DNA from 4 places in the Streptomyces sp. NPDC055140 genome. Region 4 is predicted to be linked to each of the others. Evidence: riboswitches for the same ligand, from Rfam matches in the RefSeq annotation. Region 4 holds a riboswitch; each other region holds the start of a gene.
The links. Region 4 has a riboswitch for cyclic di-AMP ahead of ACWFR4_RS28010 (NlpC/P60 family protein). Riboswitches for the same ligand answer to the same signal wherever they lie in the genome.
Positions count from the first base shown of each region.

Region 1: it holds a riboswitch for cyclic di-AMP, as region 4 does, so the genes downstream of both, ACWFR4_RS26870 (transglycosylase family protein) here and ACWFR4_RS28010 (NlpC/P60 family protein) in region 4, are expected to answer to the same signal.
Region 2: it holds a riboswitch for cyclic di-AMP, as region 4 does, so the genes downstream of both, ACWFR4_RS12050 (M23 family metallopeptidase) here and ACWFR4_RS28010 (NlpC/P60 family protein) in region 4, are expected to answer to the same signal.
Region 3: it holds a riboswitch for cyclic di-AMP, as region 4 does, so the genes downstream of both, ACWFR4_RS25410 (M23 family metallopeptidase) here and ACWFR4_RS28010 (NlpC/P60 family protein) in region 4, are expected to answer to the same signal.

Region 1 covers NZ_JBSGTG010000015.1:149,712-153,062, reverse strand. The annotation lists gene eno (phosphopyruvate hydratase) at 1-425, opposite strand, end outside; gene ACWFR4_RS26870 (transglycosylase family protein) at 740-1,420, opposite strand; cyclic di-AMP (ydaO/yuaA leader) riboswitch at 1,425-1,596, opposite strand; gene ACWFR4_RS26865 (transglycosylase family protein) at 1,766-2,752, opposite strand; gene ACWFR4_RS26860 (cytochrome P450 family protein) at 2,892-3,351, opposite strand, start outside.
Region 2 covers NZ_JBSGTG010000005.1:21,048-24,398, forward strand. The annotation lists gene ACWFR4_RS12045 (aldo/keto reductase) at 1-376, opposite strand, end outside; gene ACWFR4_RS12050 (M23 family metallopeptidase) at 487-1,542, opposite strand; cyclic di-AMP (ydaO/yuaA leader) riboswitch at 1,554-1,700, opposite strand; gene ACWFR4_RS12055 (PP2C family protein-serine/threonine phosphatase) at 1,960-3,066, opposite strand; tRNA gene ACWFR4_RS12060 (tRNA-Met) at 3,266-3,339, shown strand.
Region 3 covers NZ_JBSGTG010000014.1:77,158-80,508, reverse strand. The annotation lists gene ACWFR4_RS25415 (GntR family transcriptional regulator) at 131-817, opposite strand; gene ACWFR4_RS25410 (M23 family metallopeptidase) at 1,099-1,887, opposite strand; cyclic di-AMP (ydaO/yuaA leader) riboswitch at 1,900-2,056, opposite strand; gene ACWFR4_RS25405 (M16 family metallopeptidase) at 2,253-3,351, opposite strand, start outside.
Region 4 covers NZ_JBSGTG010000016.1:166,887-170,237, forward strand. The annotation lists gene pcrA (DNA helicase PcrA) at 1-1,413, opposite strand, end outside; cyclic di-AMP (ydaO/yuaA leader) riboswitch at 1,682-1,831, shown strand; gene ACWFR4_RS28010 (NlpC/P60 family protein) at 1,840-3,003, shown strand; gene ACWFR4_RS28015 (tellurite resistance/C4-dicarboxylate transporter family protein) at 3,031-3,351, shown strand, end outside.

The sequences.
Region 1 (3,351 bases), on a different contig from region 4:
TGCGCGTTCGGACCGCCGAGGTAGCGGAACAGCGGCAGGTCGCTGGCCTCGGAGGCGGCGTGCGCGACGGCGAGGGAGACGCCGAGGATGGCGTTGGCGCCGAGCGAGCCCTTGTTGTCGGTGGCGTCCAGGTCGAACATCGCCTGGTCGATCAGGCGCTGCTCGGTGGCGTCGTAGCCGACGAGCTCCGGGCCGATCTGCTCGATGACGGCGAGGACGGCCTTCTCGACACCCTTGCCCTGGTAGCGGTTCGGGTCACCGTCGCGGAGTTCGATGGCCTCGAACGCGCCGGTGGACGCACCGGACGGGACAGCGGCACGACCGGTGCTGCCGTCGTCGAGGCCGACCTCGACCTCGACCGTGGGGTTGCCTCGGGAGTCCAGGATTTCCCGGGCTACGACGACGTCGATGGACGGCACGAGCATCTCCTTCTGGGATGTGACGCAACTACGCCGGGCCGCATGGTCCGGCAACACCTGAGCCTATCCGGCTCCGGGCACCGGCCAGCCGACCGACCGGCCCGTGGACAAAACCGAGAGCGAATTGTTTCCGAACGGAACAAAAAGTCCCGGCCGACAACGGACGAAAGCCCAGGACCCCTCACACACCAAAGCCCCGCCCCGGGCGCGACGGGGGAATGCGCACCCGGGGCGGGGAGTCCTTGGGGGGGGGCTGGTACCGGCCGTCCGCCGAAAGCCGGTACCCGAGCGGCCTGGGGGCTGCCGCTCTCCTCTATTACCTACTTGAGGTGGAGCTGCTGGCCCGGGTAGATCAGGTCGGCGTCCTCGACGATGTCCTTGTTCAGCTTGAAGAGCTTCACCCAGCCGCCCTTGGTGTGGTGCGCCTCGGCGATGGTGCTGAGGGTGTCGCCGGCCTTCACCTTGTACTCGCCGTCGCCCTTCTTGACCTTCTTGCCGGTCGAGGTCTCGACGGTCTTCTTCGACTCCTGCTTCGGGGCGGCAGGCGCCGTGCGCTCCTGACTGCGGGTGGTCGGCTGCTCGGCCTTGCGCTCCGGCTGCGGGGTGGCGGCCGGGGCGGAGCCGGTCGAGGCGGCGGACAGGCCCACGCCGCAGCTCGGCCAGGCACCCTTGCCCTGGCTGGCCAGGACCTTCTCGGCGACGGCTATCTGCTGCGCCTTGGAGGCCTTGTCGGCGGTGGAGGCGTACGCGGTGCCGCCGTACGCGGCCCACGTGGACGAGGAGAACTGGAGGCCGCCGTAGTAGCCGTTGCCCGTGTTGATCGACCAGTTGCCGCCGGCCTCGCACTGCGCGACCGCGTCCCACTCGGAGGCGGTGGCGGCGGAGGCGCCGGTGGCACCCATCAGCGGGACGGCGACAGCGGCACCGGCGACACCGGCGAGCGTGGCGACGCGAACGGCCTTGGACGGGCGGCGGTGCTTGCCCTTGCTGGAAAACAGCATCGAGAGATCCCCTCACCGACGCCTACGAGGTGAGCTGTCGGGTTCGGGCCGGATGAGTGCCCGGTCGCACGTCCTGCGTGCGACTTAACCCCAAGCCGGTCGTTCGGCCGTCTCTCGACGGCCGGGGCCGGCACTTACCTTGGGTCCCCCGCTCCTGCCTACGGCGCTTACGCGACGACTGTTCCCGTACGGACATTGGCAGGATTCGGCGTGACATCCGACGGGGCCCGCTGTGGCGAGCGGTGATGACCGTAAGCAGTGGATCGCCGGAATTTCAAAGACGATCAGGGCCTTTGAGACCCATCTCTCACTCTCACCAAAGCGGACATTAACCCCGAACTGCCGCTACTTTTCGCCCGATTCGAGCCCAAGATCCAGACTCTGACCAGGAAGGATGAGGTCGGGATCGGTGCCGACCGTCTTCTTGTTCTCGGCGTACAGAGCGGCCCATCCGCCGTCCACGTCATGGGTGTCGGCGATGTCCCAGAGATTGTCGCCGGCACGCACGGTATAGGAGCCTTCGTCCGCATTCGCTCCCTTGCGTCCGCTTTCGCCACCGCGCGAGGCGTGGCGGCCCGAGCCGTCGTCGGCGCGCGAGGAGCCCGCGGCGTCGTCCTCGGCGGCGTCACCGCGGTGCCGGCCGGAGGCGGGCGAAGTGGCGGAGTCCGAGCCGTCGGAGGCCTCCGACGAGGGCGTGCCGGAGGTCGAAGTCGAGCCGTCCTGGCCGGACTTGCCGCCCTTGGAGTCTTTTGCGGTGTTACCTGCGGTATCACCCGAGTCGTCGTGATTCTTCTCTCGGGAGTCACCCTTCGCGCCCGAGGACGCGGAGTCCGCCGGCTCGTCGCTCGCGTCGCCCTTCGCGGTGCCGCCGTTCGCCGCGTCGTCACTGCCGGAGTCGCCGGCGGACGCGGACGGGGTCGGCAGGGCCGCCCCGGGATCGACCTCGGCCGCCGCGTCGTCCGTCGTGAGGCCCGAGGTGACCGAGCAGACCGGCCATGCCCGCGGGCCCTGGTCGGCGAGGACCTTCTCGGCGACGGCTATCTGCTGCGAGCGGCTGGCCTGGTCGGCGCGCGGCGCGAAGTCGAGGCCGCCGTAGCCCTCCCAGGTCTCCTGTGAGAACTGGAGCCCGCCGTAATAGCCGTTGCCCGGATCGGCGCTCCAGGAGCCGCCGCTCTCGCACTCGGCGAGCTTGTCCCACGTGGCCGTCGACGCGGCGCTCGCGCTGGTCGCGCCGAGCAGGGGGATCGCGATGGCGGAGCCGGCCACGCCCGCGGCGACGATGAGCGCGGGAGCCTGGCGGGGGCGACGGTGACGACCGTTCCCGGTGAGCATGGAGGCGCCTTTCGGGGGCTCGGGGAATGCTGCGGCGGGTGGTGCCGCGATGACTGGTGAACGTAGCGGGAGTCGAACGCTTGTCACAAGTCGATGCAGCCGAGATCACGTGAAAGTCACAGTCTTGACGGGCTGTCAGTTACGGGGCTTTGTCCGGGCCTTCCTGATGCGGCGTGAACTCGACCGGAAGCGTGCGCAATCCCCGCATGATGAGCCCGCCACGCCAGCGCAAATCGGCAGGTTCCCCCGCGAGTCGCAGGTCCGGAAGGCGCGTCAGAAGCGTGGCGAGGGCGGTCTGTCCTTCCAGGCGCGCGAGAGGGGCGCCGAGGCAGTAGTGGATGCCGTGCCCGTATCCGAGGTGCTGATTGTCACGCCGGGAGAGGTCGAGGGTGTCGGGCTCGTCGAAGCGCGCCGGGTCACGGTCGGCGGCGGCGAGCACCACGAGGACGGGGTCGCCGGCTGCGATGTCCTGCCCGCCGACGGTCAGCGGCTCGGTCGCGAAGCGCCAGGTGGCGAGCTCCACCGGGCCGTCGTAGCGCAGGAGTTCCTCGACGCCGGTCTCCAGAAGCCCGGGTTCGGCGGCGCCGGGGACCAGCGAC
Region 2 (3,351 bases), on a different contig from region 4:
AGTGCGTGTAGTAGAGGTCGATGTAGTCGGTGCCGAGGCGGCGCAGGGACTCCTCGGCGGCGGACTTGATGGTTTTCGCGGACAGGCCCTTGAAGTCGGGGTGGGCGCCCACCTTGGTGGCGATGACGACATCGGAGCGGTTGCCGCGCGCGGCCAGCCACTTGCCGATGACGGTCTCGGACTCGCCGCCCTTGTTGCCCGGGACCCACGCCGAGTACGAGTCGGCCGTGTCGACGAAGTTGCCGCCCGCGGCGACGTACGCGTCGAGGACGGCGAAGGACTGGGTCTCGTCGGCGGTCCAGCCGAACACATTGCCGCCGAGGGAGAGCGGGAACACCTCGAGGTCTGACGAGCCAAGCTTGCGAAGAGAAGTCATGGCCTGCCAGAACACCGATATGGATCAAGATATTCCGGGCATGGCGGACCGGCGGTCCTGACGTCGGGGGGTTGCCGTCAGGACCGCCGGGGTGCGGAGGTTTACGAGCCTCAGATCGTCAGGCCGTTGGAGCGAAGCCACGGCGCGGGGTCGACCCCGGTCGCCTGGCCGCCGGGGTGAACCTCCAGGTGGAGGTGCGGCCCGGTCACGTTGCCGGTGGCGCCGACACGGCCGATGACGTCGCCGCTGGTCACCTTCTGGCCCGCGCTGACGTTGAGGGACGACTGGTGGCAGTACCAGAGCTCGGTGCCGTCCGGCAGCTCCAGGACGGTGCGGTAGCCGTACGCGCCCGCCCAGCCGGCCTCCTTGACCGTGCCGGAGTGGATCGCCTTCAGCGGCGTACCCGTCGGAGCGGCGAAGTCGAGACCCGTGTGGTAGCCGGAGGACCACATCGAGCCGGGCTGACCGAAGGTGCCGGTGATCGTGTAGGAGGCGACCGGCAGCGTGAAGCTCTTGGCGAGCTTGGCGAGGCGCTCGGCCTCGGCCTTCTTCTTCGCGGCCTCCTCCGCCGCCTTCTTGTCGGCGGCGGCCTTGGCCTTGGCGGCGTCCTGCTCCTTGCTGGCGTCCTCGGCGGCCTTCTTCGCGGCGGCCTGCTCGGCGGCCGCGGCCTCGGCGTCGGCGGCCTGGTTCTGCTGCTGCTCGGCCTGCTGCATGATGCGGGCGCGCAGGGCCTCACCGGCGGTCGTGCCCTGCTGGGCGTCCGCGGTGGTGATACCGGCGCCGGTCAGCGGGGTCGCGTTGGTGCCGGACTCGTCGGCATCTCCGGAGACATCGGATATCAGCGCGCCCACGCCGGGCAGCGACTTGGCGTCGGGCAGCGAGTCCTTGACGGCCGAGAGGTCGGGCATCGAGATGTGTACGGGAGGCTTGCCGCCCTGCGCGGTGGCGATGCCGCCCGCGCCGACGGCCGCGATCACGCCGACACCGAGAACGGTGGAGCTGCGCGCGAGACCACCGCGCTGCTTGGCCACGCGGTGCCTGCCGCGTACGGGACGGACGGACTCCTCGGTGGGGTTCCACTCGTCCCAGGTCCGCTCGTCCGTTTCGCCGAACTCTTCGTCGATCGGCGCGTAGGAGAACTCTGGGGCAGGCCGGTTTGACGCCACTGGGGCGCGCTCCTTTCCTTCCTTCTCGCCTACCGGGTTAGCTGACGGGTTCGGAGCAGGAAGGTCTCCTACCGACGCCTTCCGCAAGGAAAGGACGTCCGATTCACCCCAAGTTGGTGGTTCCCCGGCTCCCTTGCGGGATTAGGCGCGTGCGCACGGAGCCATCTCTTGTGACGGCTGGGACGACCGCGCTGCGTTATCGAACGTTAATAGACACCGGGGCCCGATTCCAAGCCGTTCCGACTGATCGTTAACGCCTTTGGCCTGGACTTATTGGGGCACGAGCGGGCGGAATCGGGCGAGTTGACCCGACGTCGGAACGGGCCATTCATCTGACGGTTTGTCAAATGTTATGCGCAGCGACGCTGTTCGACTACATAAGGTGATGACGGCACTCACCGCTGCTTCACGGCCGCTTCACGGCCGCCTCACCGCGAGCAGTGCCATGTCGTCCGTCGTGCCGCCCCCGGTGTGCCGGCGGACCTCGGCGGCGAGCGCGGCCAGCAGCGGATCGGGCCCCGAGAACATCCGCCCCGCGAGCCGGGCCGCCGGGTCGTAGAAGGTGCCCTGCGCGTCACGCGCCTCCGAGAGACCGTCGGTGTGGAGCAGCAGCGTCGCCCCGCTCGGGAACTCCGTCTCGGACGCGCGGTCGGGCCAGGTGCCGAGGTCCCCCATCCCGAGCGGCAGCGCGGGCTCCGGCGCCGACAGGACCTTGAGCGCCCCGTCGCCGCCCAGAAGCAGGGGTTCCGGGTGGCCGCGGTTGATGACGCGTACGAGACCGTTGCCGTGCGGGATCTCGGCGAGCACGGCCGTGGTGAAGCCCTCGAACTCGTCGAGGCCGTTGCGCCGCATCCCCTCCCGCGCGAGTGCCCGTTCCAGGCGCTGCGCGACCGCCTCCAGGGTCGCCTCCTGCTCGGCCGCCTCCCGGAACGCGCCGATGACGACGGCCACGGCGGACACCGCGCCCATGCCCTTCCCGCGCACGTCGCCCACGACGAGCCGCACGCCGTGCGGGGTGTCCTGCACCGCGTACAGGTCGCCCCCGATGAAGGCCCCCGCCTCGGCGGCCTCGTAGCGGGCCGCGATCTCCAGGCCGCCGATGCGCTCGGCGGGCTCGGGCAGGACGGCGCGCTGGGCCGCCTCGGCGATCTGGCGCACGGAGGTGAGCTGCTCGCTGCCGCGCCGTACGACGCGGTTGATGACACAGGCGAGGACGGCGACGGTGGCGACCGTGACGAGTTCGGTGATCGAGTCGCTGTTGTAACTGCGGGTGTATCTGAGGTGCACCCCCAGTACGACGGCGACGGTAGCGAGGCCGGTCAGGAAAGTGCCGCGGGCCGAGAAGAACGGGGCGGCGACCAGCGGGGCCGCGGTGAACAGGGGCACGCCGGTGAAGGTCGACAGGGTGACGTAGTCGTAGATCGCCCCGGCCACGATGAGGAGCGCGGGCAGCAGACGCACAAGGAACCGGGCCCGGGACAGGTCCTGGCCTCTCTCGCGTCCGCGTCCTCCTCGCTGCCCCACCACTCGTCTCCCGCCACCGTCCGCGTCGGTCCCGCGTCTGCGCACGTCATCGGGCCCCACCCCAGACTTCCCCCCGGACAGGCGGCGGGCGACCTGGTGGGACCGACCGGGTGAAAGGGGTCCCGGGCGGCGGATCACGGAACCCTGGGCAACCGATTCGCGTTCTGTCGCCGCAATGGCGTAGAGTCGTGTTTACCGACGCGGGGTGGAGCAGCTCGGTAGCTCGCTGGGCTCATAACCCAGAGGTCGCAGGTTCAAATCCTGTCCCCGCTACTGAACACCGAA
Region 3 (3,351 bases), on a different contig from region 4:
CCACATAAAGGGTCTGTTCGGATTTTCCGAGCAGACCCTTTTTCTTTCTGCGGACCTGTTCTCATAATTCCGGGGCAGCGAAAACAGAGCCCCTTGAAATGGGCCGCCCTCTTTGTATACGGCACCTCTGTTAATGCTGGAGCCCCACCGTGTTGACGGGATGTTGCGAAGTCCTCACACGGCCACCCGGGCGGGGGGCGCGCAACCGGTGAGCGACCGCGGCGCGCTCCGTGTGCTGCGCCGTGAGCGCCCGCGCGCGCTCCCCGTCACCGCGCGCCACGGCGTCCACGATCGCCCCGTGCTCGGCCCAGGACTCGGCGGGCTGCGCGGGCTGCTCGACGGTGTACATCCACGCGATCTTGTGGCGGAGCTGCGTGAGCATCGTGATCAGCCCCGGGCTGCCGGACGCCTGCGCCAGCGTCTCGTGGAACCAGCCGCCCAGCGAGCGCAGATCCTCGCTCTGACCTCGCCGAGAGCGCTCCTGACCCAGCCTGACCAGGCCTCGAAGCACCTTCAGGTGCGCCTCGGTGCGGCGCTGCGCGGCGCGGGCGGCGGCGAGCGGCTCGAGGAGCATCCGGATCTCCAGCTGATCCGCCGCCTCCTGCGTGGTGGGTTCGGCGACGCACGCGCCCGCGTGCCTGCGGGTGACGACGAAGCCCTCGGCCTCCAAGGTGCGCAGCGCCTCGCGCACGGGGACGCGGGAGACGCCGTAGCGGCGGGCGAGCACCTCCTCGGTGAGTCTGCCGCCACGCTCGTAGACACCGGAGACGATGTCGTCGCGGATCGCCGTGCATACCGAGTGCGCCGGAATGCGCATGAACCGACCTCCGCCTTAATCCCCGCGAAACGCGGTAGACAGTCGCTCGTACAGCGCGATTGAAGTCCGTTCAGCGCGCTTGCCCAGCGACTCTATTCCAGCGGACGCGAATTTCCGACGGCAGGCCGTAATCCATGGATATTTTTTGGACAGCGCCGCCGGCAACGAACGAGCCGGGCCGGTAACGAGCACGGCTGGTGACGAGCGCGGTCGGTAACGCCGAAAGCCCCGGCTCGGTTAGCCGGGGCTTTCGGTGCGTTGTCGCGAGTACGCGGCGAGGGTCAGACGTTGATGCCGTGCGAGCGCAGGTACGCGACGGGGTCGATGTCCGAGCCGTACTCGGGGCTCGTGCGCGCCTCGAAGTGGAGGTGCGGGCCCGTGACGTTGCCGGTCGCCCCGGAGAGGCCTATCTGCTGACCCGGGGTGACCGTCTGGCCGACGGAGACGCCGATGGACGACAGATGGCCGTACTGCGTGTACGTGCCGTCGTTCATCTTGATGACGATGTTGTTGCCGTAGGCGCCGCCCCAGCCGGCCTCCACGACCGTGCCCGCGCCCACGGCGTGGACCGAGGTGCCGCTGGCGGCGTGGAAGTCGATGCCGGTGTGGCTACCGGAGGACCACAGGCCGCTGCTGGCCTTGTACGCGGTCGACACGTACGAGCCGGTGACGGGCATGACGAAGGCGTTCAGTCGCTTGCGCTCGGCCGCACGGGCGGCGCGCTCCTTGGCCTCGCGCTCCGCCTTGGCCTTCGCCTCGGCCTTGCGCCGCTCCTCCTCGGCCTTCTTCTTGGCCGCGGCCTCGGCCTTCTCCTTCGCGGCGGCCTTGTCGGCGGCCTGCTGCTGGGCGGCGGCCTGCGCGTCGATCTGCTCCGCGAGGGAGTCACCGATGGAGATGGCCTTGGTCAGGCCGGTCTGCTCAAGAGACGCGTCGTCAGCGGCGAGGGCGGGGGCGGCGAGGCCTCCGATGACACCGGTCGTGGTGAGCGCGGCGACGCCGGCGACCTGCGCGGTGGTACGCGTGAGACGGCTCGGGCGACGGTGCTTCCCGGTGGCACGGGTGAACGCCATGGAGTGGCTGATCCTTTCCTTCCTTCTCGCCTACCGGGTTAGCTGACGGGTTCGGAGCAGGAAGGTCTCCTACGGACCCCCTTCAGAGAAGGGCGTCCGATTCACCCCAGGGACGGTGGGTCCCCGGCTCCCCCGGCTCGCGCCTTGGGGGACTCGGCGATGACTGTCCGGCGCCGCGGGCGCGGCGTACATCTGGCGGACAGCCGGACCGACGCTAAGCGGGGCATCTTTCAATCAACAAACGGAACCGGGCTTTTGTAGCGCATGCCACAGGGCAGACAGGCAACCACTGGTTCAATTCGGACATACAGGGGCCCCGGCGGTCATCTCATCCACCGGGGCCCCTCGTTGCACACCGGTCACGGTCAGCCCGTGACGACGGTCACCTCTCCGATGCCGAGCGCCCTGACGGGCTCCTCGATCTGCGCGGCGTCACCGACGAGCACCGTCACCAGACGGTCCATCGGGAAGGCGCTCACGACGGCCGCGGTGGCCTCCACGGTGCCCGTCGCGGCGAGCCGCCGGTACACCTCCGCCTGGAAGTCGTCCGGCAGGTGCTGCTCGACCTGGTCGGCGAGCGTCCCCGCGACGGCCGCGGCGGTCTCGAACTTGAGCGGGGCGACGCCCACCAAGTTCTGTACGGCCACGTCCCGTTCGGCGTCGGTGAGACCCTCCGCCGCGAGCGTGCGCAGCACCTTCCAGAGGTCGTCGAGCGCCGGACCCGTGTTCGGCGTGTCCACGGAGCCGCTGATGGCGAGCATCGCGACGCCCGTCCCGTCCGGCGCCGAGCGCAGCACCTGGGCGAATGCCCGCACGCCGTAGGTGTATCCCTTCTCCTCGCGCAGGACGCGGTCCAGGCGGGAGGTGAGGGTGCCGCCCAGGCAGTACGTGCCGAGCACCTGCGCCGGCCACACCCGGTCGTGCTTGTCCGCGCCGACGCGGCCGATCAGGATCTGCGTCTGCACCGCGCCCGGCCGGTCGACGATGACGACCCTGCCGGTGTCGTCGGCCGTCACGGGCGGTACGGGGCGCGGCTCGGCCGTGTTTCCCGTCCAGGCGCCCAGCGTGTCCGCGAGCAGCGCGTCGAGGTCGATGTCCGCGAGGTCGCCCACGACGACCGCGGTGGCCGTGGCGGGGCGCACGTGCCGGTCGTAGAAGGCGCGTACGGCCGCCGCGTCGATGGCCGCGACGGTCTCTTCGGAGCCCTGGCGCGGGCGGGACATGCGCGCGGTGGCCGGGAAGAGCTGCTTCGAGAGCTCCTTGGCGGCGCGGCGGCCGGGGTTCGCCGTCTCGTGCGGGATCTCGTCGAGCCGGTTGCGCACCAGACGTTCGATCTCGCTGTCCGCGAAGGCGGGTGCCCTGAGGGCGTCGGCGAGCAGACCGAGCGCCTTCGGCAGGCGGGAGACGGGGACCTCCAGGGAGACCCGTACGCCGGGGTGGTCGGCGTGCGCGTCGAGGGTGGCG
Region 4 (3,351 bases):
CCTGACCTCCTTGCGCTCGTAGAAGCGGACTCCGCCGACGACCTTGTAGGGCAGGCCGACGCGGATGAAGATCTCTTCGAAGACACGGGACTGCGCGTTCGTCCGGTAGAAGACGGCGACGTCGCCGGCCTTCGCGTCGCGCGCGTCCGTGAGCCGGTCGATCTCGTCGGCGACGAACTGCGCCTCGTCGTGCTCGGTGTCCGCGACGTAGCCGGCGATCTGCGCGCCCGCGCCCGCGTTCGTCCACAGATTCTTGGGGCGGCGGGATTCGTTGCGCTCGATGACCGCGTTGGCCGCGGAGAGGATGGTCTGCGTCGAGCGGTAGTTCTGCTCGAGCAGGATCGTGGTCGCGTCGGTGTAGTCCTCCTCGAACTGGAGGATGTTGCGGATGGTGGCTCCGCGGAACGCGTAGATCGACTGGTCGGCGTCACCCACGACGCACAGCTCGGCCGGCGGCAGGTCGCCTTCACGCGGCGGCTCGTCCTCCGCGCGGCCACTGTCGGTCGACCCCACCAGCTCCCTGACCAGCGCGTACTGCGCGTGGTTCGTGTCCTGGTACTCGTCGACCAGGACGTGGCGGAAGCGGCGGTGGTAGTGCTCGGCGACGTCCGGGAAGGCGCGCAGGAGGTTTACCGTCGTCATGATCAGGTCGTCGAAGTCCAGCGCGTTCGCCTCGCGGAGGCGGGACTGGTACATCGCGTAGGCCTGGGCGAGGGTCTTCTCGAAGCCGTCGGCGGCCTGAGCTGCGAAGTCCTCCTCGTCGATGAGCTCGTTCTTCAGGTTCGAGATCTTGGCGCTGAAGGACTTCGGCGGGAACTTCTTCGGGTCCAGGTCGAGGTCGCGGCAGACCAGGGCCATGAGGCGCTTGGAGTCGGCGGCGTCGTAGATCGAGAACGACGACGTGAAGCCGAGCCTCTTCGACTCCCGGCGCAGGATACGGACGCAGGCGCTGTGGAACGTCGACACCCACATCGCGTTCGCCCGCGGGCCCACGAGGGACTCGACGCGCTCCTTCATCTCGCCCGCGGCCTTGTTCGTGAACGTGATCGCGAGGATCTGGCCGGGGTGCACACCGCGCTCGGCGAGGAGGTACGCGATGCGGTGCGTGAGCACGCGGGTCTTGCCGGAACCCGCGCCCGCCACGATGAGCAGCGGGGAGCCGCCGTGGACGACGGCCGCCTTCTGGTTCTCGTTCAGCCCGTCGAGGAGCGCCGCCGGGTCGAGCGCCGGGCGTGGGGCGCCGTCCCGGTAGTACGCGTCCCTGGCCGGGGGCGCGTCGAACTTCCCGTCGAACAGGTCGTCCGGAACGTGCTCCGGAGCCGTGTCGTCCTCGGGCGGCGGCGGGGCATGCTCCTCACTGGCCTTCGAAGCCGTGAGGTCCGCCAGGAAGCTGTCGTCAAAGAGGCTGCTCATCGCTATACGAGTCTAGGCCGCCCCACTGACACCCACGGCCGCCCCGGAAACTTCCCCCCGACTTCGCGGGCCCGGCCACCTCTCGTAGTGCGGTAATCACCCTCCGTGCTGATTACCGGAGGTCGCGAACAAGATTGCCGAAGGTCACGAAAATGTATCGGGCATATCGAACATCAACCTTCACAGCAGCCACACGAGTTGGCTAGCGTGCTCCGCGGGCCGCCCGTCCCCCCGCCGGCAACCGCGCCGCGAACGGGTCGCCCCCGCTGAGTTCAGTACGCCGAGAGGCATGGAACCGGGGACCCACGACCTTTGGGGTGAATCGGCCGACGACCCGTCAGGGCGCGGCCGTAGGGCAGCCTTCCGCATCTCCGCCCGAACCCGACAGCTAACCCGGTAGGCGGTCATGGGAAGGAGACGCGCCCCTTGGCGTCGCACCGCAAGCCGCGCAGCAGGACAGCCGGTCCCCGCACGGCCCCCGTCGTCGGAATCACCACGGCGGCCCTCACCTCCATAGCCCTGCTCTCGCAGAGCGCGACCGCCGCCCCCTCCGCGCCGCCGAAGCCGAGCATGGAAGAGGTCCAGAAGAAGGTCGACACCCTCTACCACCAGGCGGGCGTCGCCACGGAGAAGTACAACGCGGCCAAGGAGCGCACCACCAAGCAGCAGAAGCGCGTCGGGGACCTGCTCGACGACGTCGCGCAGCGCACCGAAAAGCTCAACAAGGCCCGCCAGGAGCTCGGCACTTTCGCCGCCGCCCAGTACCGCACGGGCGCCGTCTCCGACACCGCGACGCTGCTCCTCGCCGACGACGCGCAGGACTACTTCGACCAGGACCAGCTGATGAGCCGGCTCACGAGCCGCCAGAAGAAGGCCGTCGACGACTACCAGACCGAGCAGGCCACCACCACGAAGAAGCGCACCGAGGCGGCCAAGAGCCTGGAGACGCTGACCACTTCGCAGGCCACGCTCAGGAGCACGAAGAGGGACGTCCAGCAGAAGCTCGGCGACGCCCGCGAACTCCTGTCGAAGCTGACCGCCGAGGAGAAGGCGCGCCTCGCGGCGATCGAGAAGAAGAAGCAGGAGACCGCCAGGAAGAAGGCGGAGGAGCTGGCGCGTCAGCAGGCCGAGGCGGAGGCCAAGCGCAAGGCGGCGGAGGAGGCACGCCAGAAGGAGAACCCGGGCACGGGCAGCGGTTCCGGCACGGGTACGGGCTCCGGCAGCACCGGCAGTGGCTACGCCGCCAAGGCCGCGAAGGTCATCGCCTTCGCCGAGTCCCAGATGGGCAAGCCGTACGTGTGGGGCGCCACCGGCCCGGACTCGTACGACTGCTCGGGCCTCACGCAGGCCGCGTGGAAGGCGGCCGGCATCTCGCTGCCGCGCACGACCTGGGACCAGGTCAAGGTCGGCACGACCGTCACCACGGCCAACGCCCAGCCCGGTGACCTGGTCTTCTTCTACGACGACATCAGCCACGTCGGCATCTACATCGGCGACGGCAAGATGATCCACGCCCCGAAGCCGGGTGCGAACGTCCGCGTCGAGTCGATCTACTACATGCCGATCCACAGCGTGGTGCGCCCGGCCTGACCGCCGTCGTGGGGTTACGTTCGGGCGGTGCGCGGCCCGAACACAACCCCAGGTACCGGACCCACGTGGTCCCAGCTCCCGCCGGCCGCCGGCGCCGCCGTCATGGCCACCGGCATCATCTCGGTCGGCCTGAACCTGACCGGTCACTCGGTGCTGTCCGGCATCATGCTGGTGCTCGCCGCCGCCCTCTGGCTGGTCCTCGCGGCGGACTTCGCGAACCGGCTGGTGCGGGAGCGCGACCGCTGGCAGTCCGAGGCCGACACCCCGCCCGCGCTCACCGCGGTCGCGGCGACGACCGTCCTCGGCACCCGGATCTCCATGTTCGGCTGGCAGACCCTGGCCGAGGCG